Regions from separate parts of the Streptomyces sp. CA-251387 genome, predicted to be linked through region 2. Evidence: riboswitches for the same ligand, from Rfam matches in the RefSeq annotation. Region 2 holds a riboswitch; each other region holds the start of a gene.
The links. Region 2 has a riboswitch for cyclic di-AMP ahead of ACQEV2_RS25880 (NlpC/P60 family protein). Riboswitches for the same ligand answer to the same signal wherever they lie in the genome.
Positions count from the first base shown of each region.

Region 1 (4,212 bases), 2.5 Mb from region 2:
ATGCTTCAGCACGGGTACGCCACGGGTGTCGAAGCCGGTCGTCACCATGACGGTGCCGACCGCGGAGGTGAGCCGGGCGATCGCCCGCTCGAAGCGCTCGGCCACCTCGTCGGGGTCGGTGCCGGGCCGGATGATGTCGTTGCCGCCCGCGCAGAACGAGACCAGGTCCGGGGCCAGTTCCACAGCCTGCGGGAGCTGGTCCTCCACGATCTGGTCGAGCAGTTTGCCGCGCACGGCGAGGTTGGTGTAGTTGAAGTCGCCCTCGGGCCGCCGGTCCGCGAGCAGCACCGCGAACCGGTCGGCCCAGCCGACGAACGCCCCGTCGGGGCCGGGGTCGCCGACGCCCTCGGTGAAGCTGTCCCCCACCGCGACGTACGACCCGATCTCTGATCTGCTGTCACTCTTCGAATCGCCTGCCACACGGGCATGATTCACCTTTGAATGTGACTTACGCGACCGTAAGGAAGGGTTGACGGGCGGTGAGATAAGCCACTCCTAAAGTGTTGGCCAAACCTGGAATAAGCCTCTGATCAGGGGCGTTTTAGGCTCAACCGCCACACCCGGAAGTCGCTGATCCGGAAGTGGCTCCATACGGTCCGGAACGCGAAGTGCCCGCTGCGGTAAGGCTCTTGGTCGACGTAGTCGAAGACGAGCCGTCCGTTGTTCCACCACCGCACGGTCGACCCGTCGGAGACGACACGGACCCGGTTGGGCTGGTTGGGCACCAGCAGCGGCTCGGTGTAGTCGTAGATCAGCGGGCGGGCTCCGACCTCGCCGACGTACCGGCGCAGTCGCGTCGTGGTGTTGTAGTTGGCGCCGTAACCGGCGTAATAGGTCTTGAGGTAGTCGTACTCCGCCAGCGCACCGCCCCGCTGCGTGGCGAACAGGTCGTCCGGGGAACGGACGTCGGTGGCGTTCCAGAAGTTGTTGAGGTCGGACACACGGTCGTTGGCCCCGCCTTCCGACACGGCGGTGGCCGTGTACTCAAGGAGGTACGGCCCTTCGAGGCGTCTCCTGAACCACACCGTGGCACCGCTCGGCACGTCGATCTCCAGCACACCGCGCGACGCGGTGATCGTGCCGCCGTCCTGCAACTCGGTCACCCACTGGGCGAGGCCATGGCGGAAGTCGTCGTGGGCGATGAGCCGGCGGTGGGACGCGGCACCCGCCGCGCCCGCGGGAGCAAGTGCGCCCAGGGCGGCCCCAGCCGCGAGGATTCCGAATGCTCTGCGCGTGGTCGTCACGAACGGGACTCCTTCATAGGGGCGTTGACCTTAGAAAGCGCTTGCAGCGGCTGAGCGGAGATCACTCTTCCCCATCACCCCCTTCCTGTCGACACCCCGGACACGCCGAAGGCCGGACCCGGGGATCAGGGTCCGGCCTTCGGCGGCGTGTCAGGCGATGGGAGTCCCCCCGCTCGAGCGAAGCCGAGAGCGGGGGAGTCGGCGCGGGTCAGCCGATGGCGACGCCCTTGGAGCGGAGGTAGGCGACCGGGTCCACGTCCGAGCCGTAGTCCGGCGTGGTGCGGATCTCGAAGTGCAGGTGCGGGCCGGTCGAGTTGCCGGTCGAGCCGGAGAGGCCGACCTGCTGACCCGCCGTCACGGTCTGGCCGGCCGAGACGGAGAGCGAGGACAGGTGGCCGTACTGCGCGTAGTAGCCGTCGGCGAGCCGGATGACGACCTGGTTGCCGTACGCGCCGGCCCAGCCGGCGGAGACGACGGTGCCCGCGCCGACCGCCTTGAGCGGGGTGCCGGTAGCGGCGGCGAAGTCGACGCCGGTGTGGTAGCCGCTCGACCACATGCTGCCCGCCACCTTGTACGCGGTGGCGACGGAGGCCGCGGAGACGGGGGCGCTGAAACCACTGGCGGGGGCGGTGTCGGCGCTCTCAGCGGCCTTGGTCGTCTTAGAAGCGGAGGACTTCGCGGCGGACGAGTCCGACGACGACTTCGAGGACGACTTCGAGGACGACTTCGGGGACGAAGAGGAGGACGACGGCGAGGACTTGGGGGCGCTCGTCGCGGCCTTCTGGCCGCCGATCGTGAGCTTCAGACCCGGGTGGATCAGCGACGGGTCCTCGCCGACGGCCTCGCGGTTGTCGGCGTAGAGCTTCTTCCAGCCACCGCTGACGTTCTGCTCGTCGGCGATCTTCGAGAGATAGTCGCCGACCTTCACCGAATAGGTCCGCACACCCGTCTTCTTCTCGGTGGCCTCCTTCTCGGCCGCCTTCTTCTCGACGACCGGAAGGGACTGAACGGCCTTTTCCGAAGCGGACTGCGAGGGAGCGGCATGGGCGCCGGTGGCCCCGAAGAGCGGGAGGGCGAGAGCGGCGCCGCCGGTTCCGGCGACGGCGATGGAGCGGGTGAGGCGCGGGGACTTCGGGCGGCGGTGCTTACCCTTCGCGGGCATGGCGAATTCCTCTCCGGCGCCTGCGAGGTGAGCTGTCGGGTGCGGGCTGGAGATGCCCGGCCGCGCCGTAACGCGGCTTTACCCCTAGCCTGTTCCGGAGACCGGAACAGGCGGTTGTACCTGTGGGTCCCCCGCTCCTGCCATGGTCGGGTGAGTCGGTGCGGGCTCCGGTCGGCGGCAGGATTCGGCGTCCGTCCGGATTGGTGGCGAACGTAAGCGAGGAAGACGCACGGGAACAAGTGAGAGGTTCCGTCCGAATGCGTTCCTGTTGATCCCTTGTGGGAATTCCCGGTCACCCTGAGTGAATTATCGGCGCGTCGCCCGGCACAAAACCCCTTGAAAATCACGTGAATTACGTGAACATGACGGGCGACGCTCGGTCACGAATATGACGCTCCTCACGTGACGCCGCTCCAGCTTTCCTCAATCCAGAGCGAGTTGGAATGAAGGCACCAATTCGGACAGAACAACTAGATGCGACGCAGTCGGATAACTGCCGCATCAAGGTCGCCGTGCAATCCGGTACGCAGTCCGTGATGCAGCAATACGGCACCTCTGTGAACTTCGCCCGTTTCGCGGCATTCGTACGATGCTGTCGGGTCGAGCCCCCTCAGCCGCAGCGCCGGTACGGCCTCGCCGTAGCTCTGCGCCTGGAGCCAGGCGAGGACGACGGTCTCGTCACCGAGGACGTACTGCACCGCGCTCAGCCCACCCCGCGGAGGCCGCAGCCGGTACAGATCCCCGCGCTGCACGAGGGGCCGGATCTCCTTGTAGAGCTCCACCCACTCCCGGGCCTCGGCAAGCTCCGCCTCGGTCCACTGCGTGAGGTCGCCGCCGACGCCGAGCACCCCGGCCATGGCACTCACGAACCGGAAGCGCAGCGAGCTGACCCGGCCGTTGAGCTGGTTGTTCGGACTGTCGGTGACCCACGCCGCCATGACCCGCGCCGGATGGATCTGGCTGAAGCCGTGCTGGATGGCGAGCCGGTCGAGCGGGTCGGTGTTGTCGGACGTCCACACCTGGTCCGTACGGCTCAGCACGCCCAGGTCGATCCGGCCGCCACCGCCCGAGCAGGACTCGAAGGCGACGCCCGGGTGAGCGGCGCGCAGCCGGTCCAGCAAGGCGTAGAAGGCGTGGACGTGGTCCACCCAGAGCCGCTGCGGGTACGGCTCGCCGGGCCAGCCCGCGTCGGTGAAGCAGCGGTTGAAGTCCCACTTCACGTAGTCGATCGGGGCGCTGGAGAGGAGCCCGTCGAGCTGGTTCCAGAGGTACTCCTGGACGTCTTCGCGGGCGAGGTTCAGTACGAGCTGATTGCGGAATTCCGTCCGCTTTCGTCCGGTCTGGTACTGCACCCAGTCCGGGTGGGCGCGGTACAGCTCGCTGTCCGGATTGACCATTTCCGGCTCGACCCAGATGCCGAACTGCATGCCGAGGGCGTGCACATAGTCGGCGAGCGGCTTGAGGCCGTTCGGGAAGCGGTCCGGGTTGGGCGTCCAGTCGCCGAGTCCGGCGCGGTCGCTGGTGCGCGCCCCGAACCAGCCGTCGTCCACGACGAACAGCTCGACACCGATGGCCGCGGCCCGCCGCGCGAGGGTGCCCTGCTGCTCCTCGGAGATGTCGAACTCGGTCGCCTCCCAGGAGTTGAACAGCACGGGCCGGTCCTGATCGGCGTCAGGGATCACATGGGCGCGCTGATAGGCGTGCCAGGCCCGGCTCGCGCCCCCGAAGCCGCCGTCGCTCCACAGCCCGGCGAAGACGGGCGTCACGAACGACTCGCCCGCCGCCAGCCGCAACAGACCCGAGTCG
Region 1 covers NZ_JBNJMJ010000001.1:8,210,213-8,214,424, reverse strand. Annotated here, with positions in the region: gene ACQEV2_RS36445 (SGNH/GDSL hydrolase family protein) at 1-420, opposite strand, end outside; gene ACQEV2_RS36440 (DUF6250 domain-containing protein) at 531-1,244, opposite strand; gene ACQEV2_RS36435 (LysM peptidoglycan-binding domain-containing M23 family metallopeptidase) at 1,453-2,406, opposite strand; cyclic di-AMP (ydaO/yuaA leader) riboswitch at 2,411-2,569, opposite strand; gene ACQEV2_RS36430 (alpha-galactosidase) at 2,877-4,212, opposite strand, start outside.
Region 1: it holds a riboswitch for cyclic di-AMP, as region 2 does, so the genes downstream of both, ACQEV2_RS36435 (LysM peptidoglycan-binding domain-containing M23 family metallopeptidase) here and ACQEV2_RS25880 (NlpC/P60 family protein) in region 2, are expected to answer to the same signal.

Region 2 (4,212 bases):
TCGCCTCGGCGCGCTCGCCGATGCCCCGCTTGGGCACGTTCAGGATCCGCCGCAGCGGCACGGAGTCCTCGGGGTTGGCCAGCACCCGCAGGTAGGCCAGCACGTCCCGGACTTCCTTGCGCTCGTAGAACCGGACCCCCCCGACGACCTTGTAGGGCAGGCCGACGCGGATGAAGACCTCTTCGAAGACACGGGACTGGGCGTTCGTCCGGTAGAAGACGGCGACGTCCCCGGCCTTCGCCTCGCCCGCGTCCGTGAGGCGGTCTATCTCGTCGGCGACGAACTGCGCCTCGTCGTGCTCGGTGTCCGCGACATAGCCCGTGATCCGCGCCCCCGCACCCGCATTGGTCCACAGGTTCTTGGGCCGACGCGACTCGTTGCGCTCGATCACCGCGTTGGCGGCGGAGAGGATCGTCTGCGTCGAGCGGTAGTTCTGCTCCAGCAGGATCGTCGTCGCGTCCGGGTAGTCCTCCTCGAACTGGAGGATGTTGCGGATGGTGGCGCCGCGGAAGGCGTAGATCGACTGGTCGGCGTCACCCACGACGCACAGCTCGGCGGGCGGGATGTCGTACTCGCTCGGCGGCACGTCCACCGGGTGCTCGCTGGTACCGACGAGCTCGCGCACGAGCGCGTACTGGGCGTGGTTGGTGTCCTGGTACTCATCTACCAGGACGTGCCGGAAGCGGCGGCGGTAATGCTCGGCGACGTCCGGGAAGGCGCGCAGCAGATTGACCGTCGTCATGATCAGGTCGTCGAAGTCGAGGGCGTTCGCCTCGCGCAGCCGCGGCTGATACAAGGCATAGGCCTGGGCGAGGGTCTTCTCGAAGCCGTCGCTCGCCTGCGCCGCGAAGTCCTCCTCGTCGATCAGCTCGTTCTTCAGGTTGCTGATCTTGGCACTGAAGGACTTGGGCGGGAACCGCTTCGGATCAAGATCCAGATCCCGGCACACGAGCGCCATCAGCCGCTTGCTGTCGGCGGCGTCGTAGATCGAGAACGACGACGTGAACCCGAGCTTCTTGCTCTCCCGCCGCAGGATGCGCACGCACGCGCTGTGGAAGGTCATCACCCACATCGCGTTCGCCCGCGGGCCGACGAGCTGCTCGACGCGCTCCTTCATCTCGCCCGCGGCCTTGTTGGTGAAGGTGATCGCGAGGATCTGCCCCGGATGCACATTCCGCTCCGCCAGCAGATGGGCGATGCGATGGGTGAGCACACGCGTCTTGCCGGACCCCGCGCCGGCCACGATGAGCAGCGGACTGCCGGAGTGGACGACGGCGGCGCGCTGGTTGTCGTTCAGCCCTTCCAGGAGCGCGGCCGCGTCGATGGCCGGGCGCGGGGCGCCGTCGCGGTAGTAGGCGTCCCGGTCCGGAGGCACGTCGAACTTCCCGCCGAACAGATCGTCCGGAACCGGTTCCGGAGAGTGATCGTCCTCGGGCGGTGGCGGGGATTCCTCCTCGTGGGCCCGTGGGGCCTGGAGGTCCGCCAGGAAGCTGTCGTCAAAGAGGCTGCTCATCGCTCTCCGAGTCTAGGGCGCCCCACTGACAGCCCGCCGCCGCCCTGAGAACATCGCCTGTTTCCGAGCCCGATGATCTTCCGAAACCCGCCCACCCGACGGAATCTCACCCTGCAGAACCACCCTGCCACGGCCCGTGATCAAGACTTAAATATGGCACAAGCCGCCCAGACAGGCGTATACGCCGCCACATACCCCAGAGACCTCAAATCACCACAAACACACCGTCACCCATCGTGATCGGCGACGCTCTGACTCAAGGTCACGAAAATGTATCGGGCATATCGAACATCAACCTTCACAGGGGCCACACGAGTTGGCTACCGTGCCGGGCAGGCCGTACGACCCCCACCGGCGAACGTCGCCGGGCCGCACGGCCTCCGCCGAGTCCGGTACGCCGCACTGCGACCGGAGCCGGGGACCCACCGAACCCGGGGTGAATCGGCCGGACTTCCCTCCCGGGACCGGCCGTAGGGCAACCCTTCCGGAACCACCCGCCCGAACCCGACAGCTAACTCGGTAGGCGGAGCACGGAAGGAGTCGCCTCCCTTGGCGTCGCACCGCAAGTCGCGTCCCGCAGGGACACGCGTAGCAGGCATACGGACCCCCGCCCTCGCCACGGCGGCCCTCACCTCCGTGGCCCTGCTGTCCCAGACGGCCAACGCGAGCCCCTCCACGGACGACAAGCCGAGCCTCGAAGAGGTCGAGAAGAAGGTCGACGACCTCTACCGCCAGGCGGAGTCGGCGACCGAGAAGTACAACGCGGCCAAGGAGAAGACCGCGAAGCAGCGCAAGCGCGTCGACACCCTCCTGGACGACGTCGCCAAGCGCACCCAGGAGCTCAACGACGCACGCGAGGAGCTCGGCCGCAACGCCGCCGCCCAGTACCGCACGGGAGCCGCCGCCCCCGACACCGCGACCTTCCTCCTGGCGGACACTCCGCAGGACTACTTCGACCAGACCCAGCTGATGGACCGTATGACCGGTCGTCAGAAGGAAGCGGTCGACGATTACTTCACGCAGCAGTCCACGACGATGAAGAAGCGTCAGGAGGCCACCCAGAGCCTCGAGACGCTCACCGAGTCGCAGAACGACCTGCAGAAGGCCAAGTCCACGGTCCAGCAGAAGCTGTCCGACGCGCGGGAACTCCTCTCGAAGCTGACGGCGGAGGAAAAGGCACGCCTCGCCGCGATCGAGAAGCGCAAGCAGGAGGAAGCCGCACGCAAGGCAGCGGAGCTGGCCCGGCAGCAAGCGGAGGCGGAGCGCCGGCGCCAGGAGGCCGCCCAGCAGCAGGAGAGCACCGAGCAGCCGTCCGACTCGAGCACGTCGGACTCATCCGCGACGGACTCCTCGTACGCCACCAAGGCCGAGAAGGCCCTGGCCTTCTCCCGCGCCCAGATAGGCAAGCCGTACGTCTGGGGCGCCACCGGCCCCGACTCCTACGACTGCTCCGGCCTCACCCAGGCCGCCTGGAAGGCCGCCGGCGTGGACATCCCCCGCGTCACCTACGACCAGGTCAACGCCGGCACCACGGTCCCCCTCTCCAACGCGCAGCCCGGCGACCTGATCTTCTTCTACGACGACGTCACCCACGTGGGCCTCTACATCGGCAACGGCATGATGATCCACGCCCCGAAGCCCGGCGCGTACGTCCGTGAGGAGTCGATCTACTACGACGGAGAGTCGTCGATCCACAGCGTGGTCCGCCCGGCCTGACGTTCACCCACGCGCGCGTGGCCCACTGCTTCCGCACGCGCGCGTGGCCATCGCAGAGGCGGCACGGACCTACACCGGACGTGGTTCCGGGGCCGGCCCCGGAACCAGGCCAGGAACCGCCCTCGAGACCGAGGTCAGGTCCACAGAACAGCGATGAAGACGTTCGCCGCGGTCAGCAGCCCCACGAGCCCGAAGAGGCCCTTCTCCACCTTCTCCTCGTCCCGCTTCACGTACACGAGCCCGAGGATCACGATCAGCAGCGCCAGCTTCACGCCGATCTTGATGTTGTTGACGGACTGATCGTCCGCCTGGTTGAGCCCGACGAGGATCACCCCGGTGACCAGCATGGTCACGGCTCCGTGCAGCATGGCGGGGACGAACCGGGCGGTGCCCTGACCCATCGCCTTCATCTGCGTGAGGAAACCACCGAGCAGCGCGGCGATACCGATGATGTGCAGGCCGACGAAGAGATGGATGAGTACGTCCATGAAGCCGGAGCCTAATCCGCTGCATATATGCGCCCCATAGCACCCCCCATTCCCGGCGACCCCCGAAACCGCCACATCGGTCATCACCCCGCGTTGACCCGACGCCCCCGTTCCGGGATCACGCTCACTTACGGTCATCCCCCGGTCCGCTCCCGGCACTTCCGCACAACGCGTCACCGACCCGACACGGTGAGGTTTAGCGTCCTCCACCAGGTGACCGGCTCCCCACCGCCGCCCGGGCCAGGGGCGGCAGTCGGACACCACCGCCGAGAAAAGTCCGGCGGCGTCCCGCTCCCCCTGTGTGGGCCGCCGCCGGACGCGTAACCCACCCCGGGGCGGTCGTACGTCCGCTCCCCCAGGCGCTCATACGCCGCCGTTCTCCCGGGGCGGTGATACGTCCGCCGCTCTGGCAGACGCAGCGGGACCAGGCGGTCGCAGGAAAGGACGTGCAGTCCACGTGGCAGCGCATCGAAAGCCCCGTCAGCGCTCGGTCGG
Region 2 covers NZ_JBNJMJ010000001.1:5,743,790-5,748,001, reverse strand. Annotated here, with positions in the region: gene pcrA (DNA helicase PcrA) at 1-1,513, opposite strand, end outside; cyclic di-AMP (ydaO/yuaA leader) riboswitch at 1,899-2,054, shown strand; gene ACQEV2_RS25880 (NlpC/P60 family protein) at 2,063-3,229, shown strand; gene ACQEV2_RS25875 (hypothetical protein) at 3,364-3,717, opposite strand; gene ACQEV2_RS25870 (NlpC/P60 family protein) at 4,175-4,212, shown strand, end outside.

Region 3 (4,212 bases), 1.2 Mb from region 2:
ACCGGCGGGCGGAGCTGGGGGTCGCCGTACGGACCACGCGCGGGGACGTCGTGCGGGGGCGGGTGCTGGTGAACTGTGCCGGGCTGTACTGCGACGAGGTGGCCCGGATGACGGGGGACGAGCCGGGGGTGCGGATCGTGCCGTTCCGGGGCGAGTACTACTCGCTGGCGCGGCCCGAGCTGGTGCGGGGGCTGGTGTATCCGGTGCCGGATCCGGCGTTCCCGTTCCTCGGGGTGCATCTCACGCGCGGGATCGACGGGGATGTGCACATCGGTCCCAACGCGGTGCCCGCGCTGGCCCGGGAGGGGTACCGGTGGGGGGTCGTACGGCCGCGGGAGGTCGGGGCGACCGTGGCGTGGCCCGGGGTGTGGCGGATGGCGCGGCAGCACTGGCGGTACGGGGCCGGGGAGCTGCGGCGGTCGGTGTCCAAGGGGGCGTTCACGGAGGCGGTGCGGCGGTTGTTGCCTGCCGTGACCTCCGATGATCTGGTGCCTGCGGCGGCGGGGGTGCGGGCGCAGGCGGTGTTGCGGGACGGGTCGCTGGTGGATGACTTTCTGATACGGGAGGGGGCTCGGGCCGTGCATGTGCTGAATGCGCCGAGTCCGGCCGCGACGGCGTCGCTGCCGATCGGGCGGGAGGTGGCGCGGCGGGCGGTGGCGGTGCTGGAGGGGGCTTGAGCGGGGGGCGGTGCCGGTGCCAGTGCCGGGAGGTTCTCGCCCCCGCCGCCCCTACCCGTCCCATCCTGAAGGGGCTCCGCCCCTTCCACCCTGCCAGGGGGCTCCGCCCCCCTGGACCCCCGTCGGCCCCGAAAGGGCCTCGTCCTCAAAGGCCGGACGGGCTGAAATGCCGGCCGGCGCTGAGAAGTGAACCGTCGCTCGAGGAACAGCGGCCCCCTGCGGGTGGGCGGGGGTTCGGGACGGTGTGGCATCTTCCTCTGCGGCCGCCGCAAGCCTCAAACTCCCCCAACACGGTCGAAAAGCACTGATCACAGGCAGGCCCTGGAAAGCCGTGTGCTTGGGGGTCCTGCGGATGGCGTACTATTGAGTCATCGACGCGGGGTGGAGCAGCTCGGTAGCTCGCTGGGCTCATAACCCAGAGGTCGCAGGTTCAAATCCTGTCCCCGCTACTGAAGGCTCAGGGCCGGAACTGATCAGATCAGTTCCGGCCCTGAGTGTTTTTTGCCCCCTCACCCCGAATCCCCGTCGGCCCACTCGCCCGGTCGGCCCTCCCCACTCGTCCTCCGCCCCCGCTTCGGCAACCCTGGTGACGTGGAGGAACGGCGGATCTCGTACGCACGCCGGTTCGTCCGGCTGCTCCCGGCCCTGTCGATCGGGGCCGGGAGCGTGTACGACTACTCCACCCCCACGGACTTCACCGGCGCCCCCTTCTTCACCGCCGCTCCCCTGGTCGCCGCCCCGCTCTACTCACAGCGCGGCACGGCCGTCACGGGCCTGGTGGCCTTCGCCGTACTGCTCGGCCTCCGCATCCTTCTCGGCGGCCTGCCCCGGGCGGAGGTGATCACCGAGCTGGTCACCGTGCTGGTCGTCTCGGTCCTCGCCGTGCTCATCAACATCCTCGTCCGCCGCAGCAACGAGCGCCTCGCCTCCGCCCGCGAGATCGCCGAGGCGGCCCAGCGCGCCGTCCTGCCCGAGCCCGCCGAGCGGATCGGTGGGTTCCAGATCGCGGCCCGGTATGAAGCAGCCCAGGAGGGCGCCTCCATCGGCGGCGACCTGTACGCCGTGCAGGACAGCCCGCACGGCGTACGGGTCGTCGTGGGGGATGTGCGCGGCAAGGGAATGGGGGCCGTGGGGTTCGTCGCCGTCGTGATCGGGGCCTTCCGGGAGGCCGCCGAGCAGGAGGCCACGCTGGAGGCGGTGGCGCAGCGGCTGGAGCGGGCGCTGGCGCGCGAACGTACGCGACGCGAGGGGGTCGAGTCCTACGAAGGGTTCACCACCGCCGCACTCGCCGAGCTGCCGCACGGCAGCGGGATCGTGCGCCTCGTCAACCGCGGGCACCCACCACCCCTGCTGCTGTACGCCGACGGCAGCGTGCGTTCCCTGCTCGCCACCGAGCCCGCGCTGCCGCTCGGCATGGCGGAGCTCGGCGCCTGGCCCGACCGGGCCGAGGAGGCCGACTTCGTGAGCGGGTCCACGCTGCTGCTGTACACCGACGGCCTGTCCGAGGCGCGGGACGAGAAAGGACGGTTCTACGACCCCGCGGAGGGTCTCGCGGGGCGGGCCAACGCACAGCGCGAGCCGGCCGCGCTCCTCGGTGTGCTCGCGGCGGAGGTGCGCCGGCACTCCGGGGGCGGGATGGCGGATGACATGGCCCTCATCGCCGTACGACGGCCGTGATCGTCCTCACCAAGGGTGATCGCGCGACCGCCCTCCGCATAACAACTGACATACCGTCAATACCTGTGCGCCTCCTGAGGCCCGGCCAACTCGCCCGATTTAGGCCGCTCATGACCCGTAAGTCCCGGCGAAAATAGTTAATGATCAAGAGGAACAGCTTGGAATCCGCACCTCGCGTCTATTAACGTTCGATAACGCAGCGCGGTCGTCCCAGCCGTCACAAGAGATGGCTCCGTGCGCACGCGCCGAATTCCGTACCGCAGTACGGGAACCGGGGAACCACCACCCTGGGGTGAATCGCGCGGATTCCGCCGTGAAGTCACGGACGGTATACGCGCGTAGGAGACCTTCCTGCTCCGAACCCGTCAGCTAACCCGGTAGGCGAGAAGGAAGGAAAGGAGTACGCCCACGTGGCGTCCAACAGGCCTGCTCCGCAAGCCCCGTTCGTGCCGAGTCAGCGCAGCACCGACACCTTCGGCTACGACAGCTACCGCACCGACGAGGGCCCGTTCGAGGAGTGGAACCCCACCGCGGAGTCCATTCGTCCGGTCCGTGGCAGGCATCGCGTCGCCAAGCAGCGCGGCGGGGGACTCGCGCGCAGCTCCACGGTTCTCGGCGTCGGCGTCATAGCCGCCGTCGGCGCGGGCGGCATGGCCAGCGCGCAGAGCGGCAAGCCGCCGGTCGCCATCACCATGCCCGACCTGCCCCTGATCTCCGACGACGACTCCTCCGCCGCCGAGGACACCGGCACCGCGCTGAGCACCATGGGCGCGACCACCGAGGAGACCACTCAGGGCACCAGCGACGCCGGTGAGGCGCTGCGGGCCCGGATCATCGCCCAGGTCGAGCAGCAGCAGGACCAGATCGACAGCAAGGCCGCCGCCGAAGCGGTCGCCGCCGCCGAGAAGGAGGCCGCCGCCGCGGCCGCCAAGGCGGAGAAGGAGGCCGAGGCCAAGGCCGCCGCCGCGAAGGCCGCCGCCGAGGAGGAGGCCCGCAAGAAGGCCGAGGCCGAGCGCCTCGCCGAGCTGGCCAAGCAGTACACGCTGCCGACCTCCTCGTACACCATCACCTCGACCTTCGGTCAGGCCGGCGCCTACTGGTCGTCCGGCTACCACACGGGCCTCGACTTCGCCGCCCCGTCCGGCACGCTGATCAAGGCGGTCCACTCCGGCACGATCACCTTCGCCGGCTGGGACGGTTCGTACGGCTACAAGACCGTGCTCACCCTCGACGACGGCACGGAGCTCTGGTTCGCGCACCAGTCCTCGATCAGCGTCAGCGTCGGCCAGAAGGTCAACACGGGCGACGTCATCGGCCGCGTGGGCGCCACCGGCAACGTGACCGGCGCCCACCTCCACCTCGAGGTGCACCCCGACGGCAGCGCGAACGGCATCGACCCGATGGCGTGGCTGCAGAGCAAGGGCCTCACGCCCTGAGGTTCTCCCGCTTCTGATCAGCCGCTTCCGATCACTCGCCTCTGATCAGCCGCCTCTGATCCCTTGCTTTCGATCCGTCGCTTCTGATCACCCGGCCCCGATCCCCCGGCAGTCCTGACGCTTACCCCCCACGTCAGGGCTGCCGGTTTCCGGAGGGCCGGGGTCCGCTTGTTTACGGGAAATTTGCGGCCGTCCCGGAAGACCGGCTTCCGCCAAGGGCGTTGATGTCGAGCATGACTTCTCTTCGCAAGCTCGGCTCCTCCGACCTCGAGGTCTCCCCGCTCTCTCTCGGCGGCAACGTCTTCGGCTGGACCGCCGACGAGGCCCAGTCCTTCGCTGTCCTCGACGCCTACGCGGCGGCGGGCGGCAACTTCATCGACACGGCCGACTCGTACTCGGCGTGGGTCGAGGGCAACGCGGGC
Region 3 covers NZ_JBNJMJ010000001.1:4,507,077-4,511,288, forward strand. Annotated here, with positions in the region: gene lhgO (L-2-hydroxyglutarate oxidase) at 1-677, shown strand, start outside; tRNA gene ACQEV2_RS20090 (tRNA-Met) at 1,053-1,126, shown strand; gene ACQEV2_RS20095 (PP2C family protein-serine/threonine phosphatase) at 1,269-2,354, shown strand; cyclic di-AMP (ydaO/yuaA leader) riboswitch at 2,588-2,753, shown strand; gene ACQEV2_RS20100 (M23 family metallopeptidase) at 2,765-3,790, shown strand; gene ACQEV2_RS20105 (aldo/keto reductase) at 4,024-4,212, shown strand, end outside.
Region 3: it holds a riboswitch for cyclic di-AMP, as region 2 does, so the genes downstream of both, ACQEV2_RS20100 (M23 family metallopeptidase) here and ACQEV2_RS25880 (NlpC/P60 family protein) in region 2, are expected to answer to the same signal.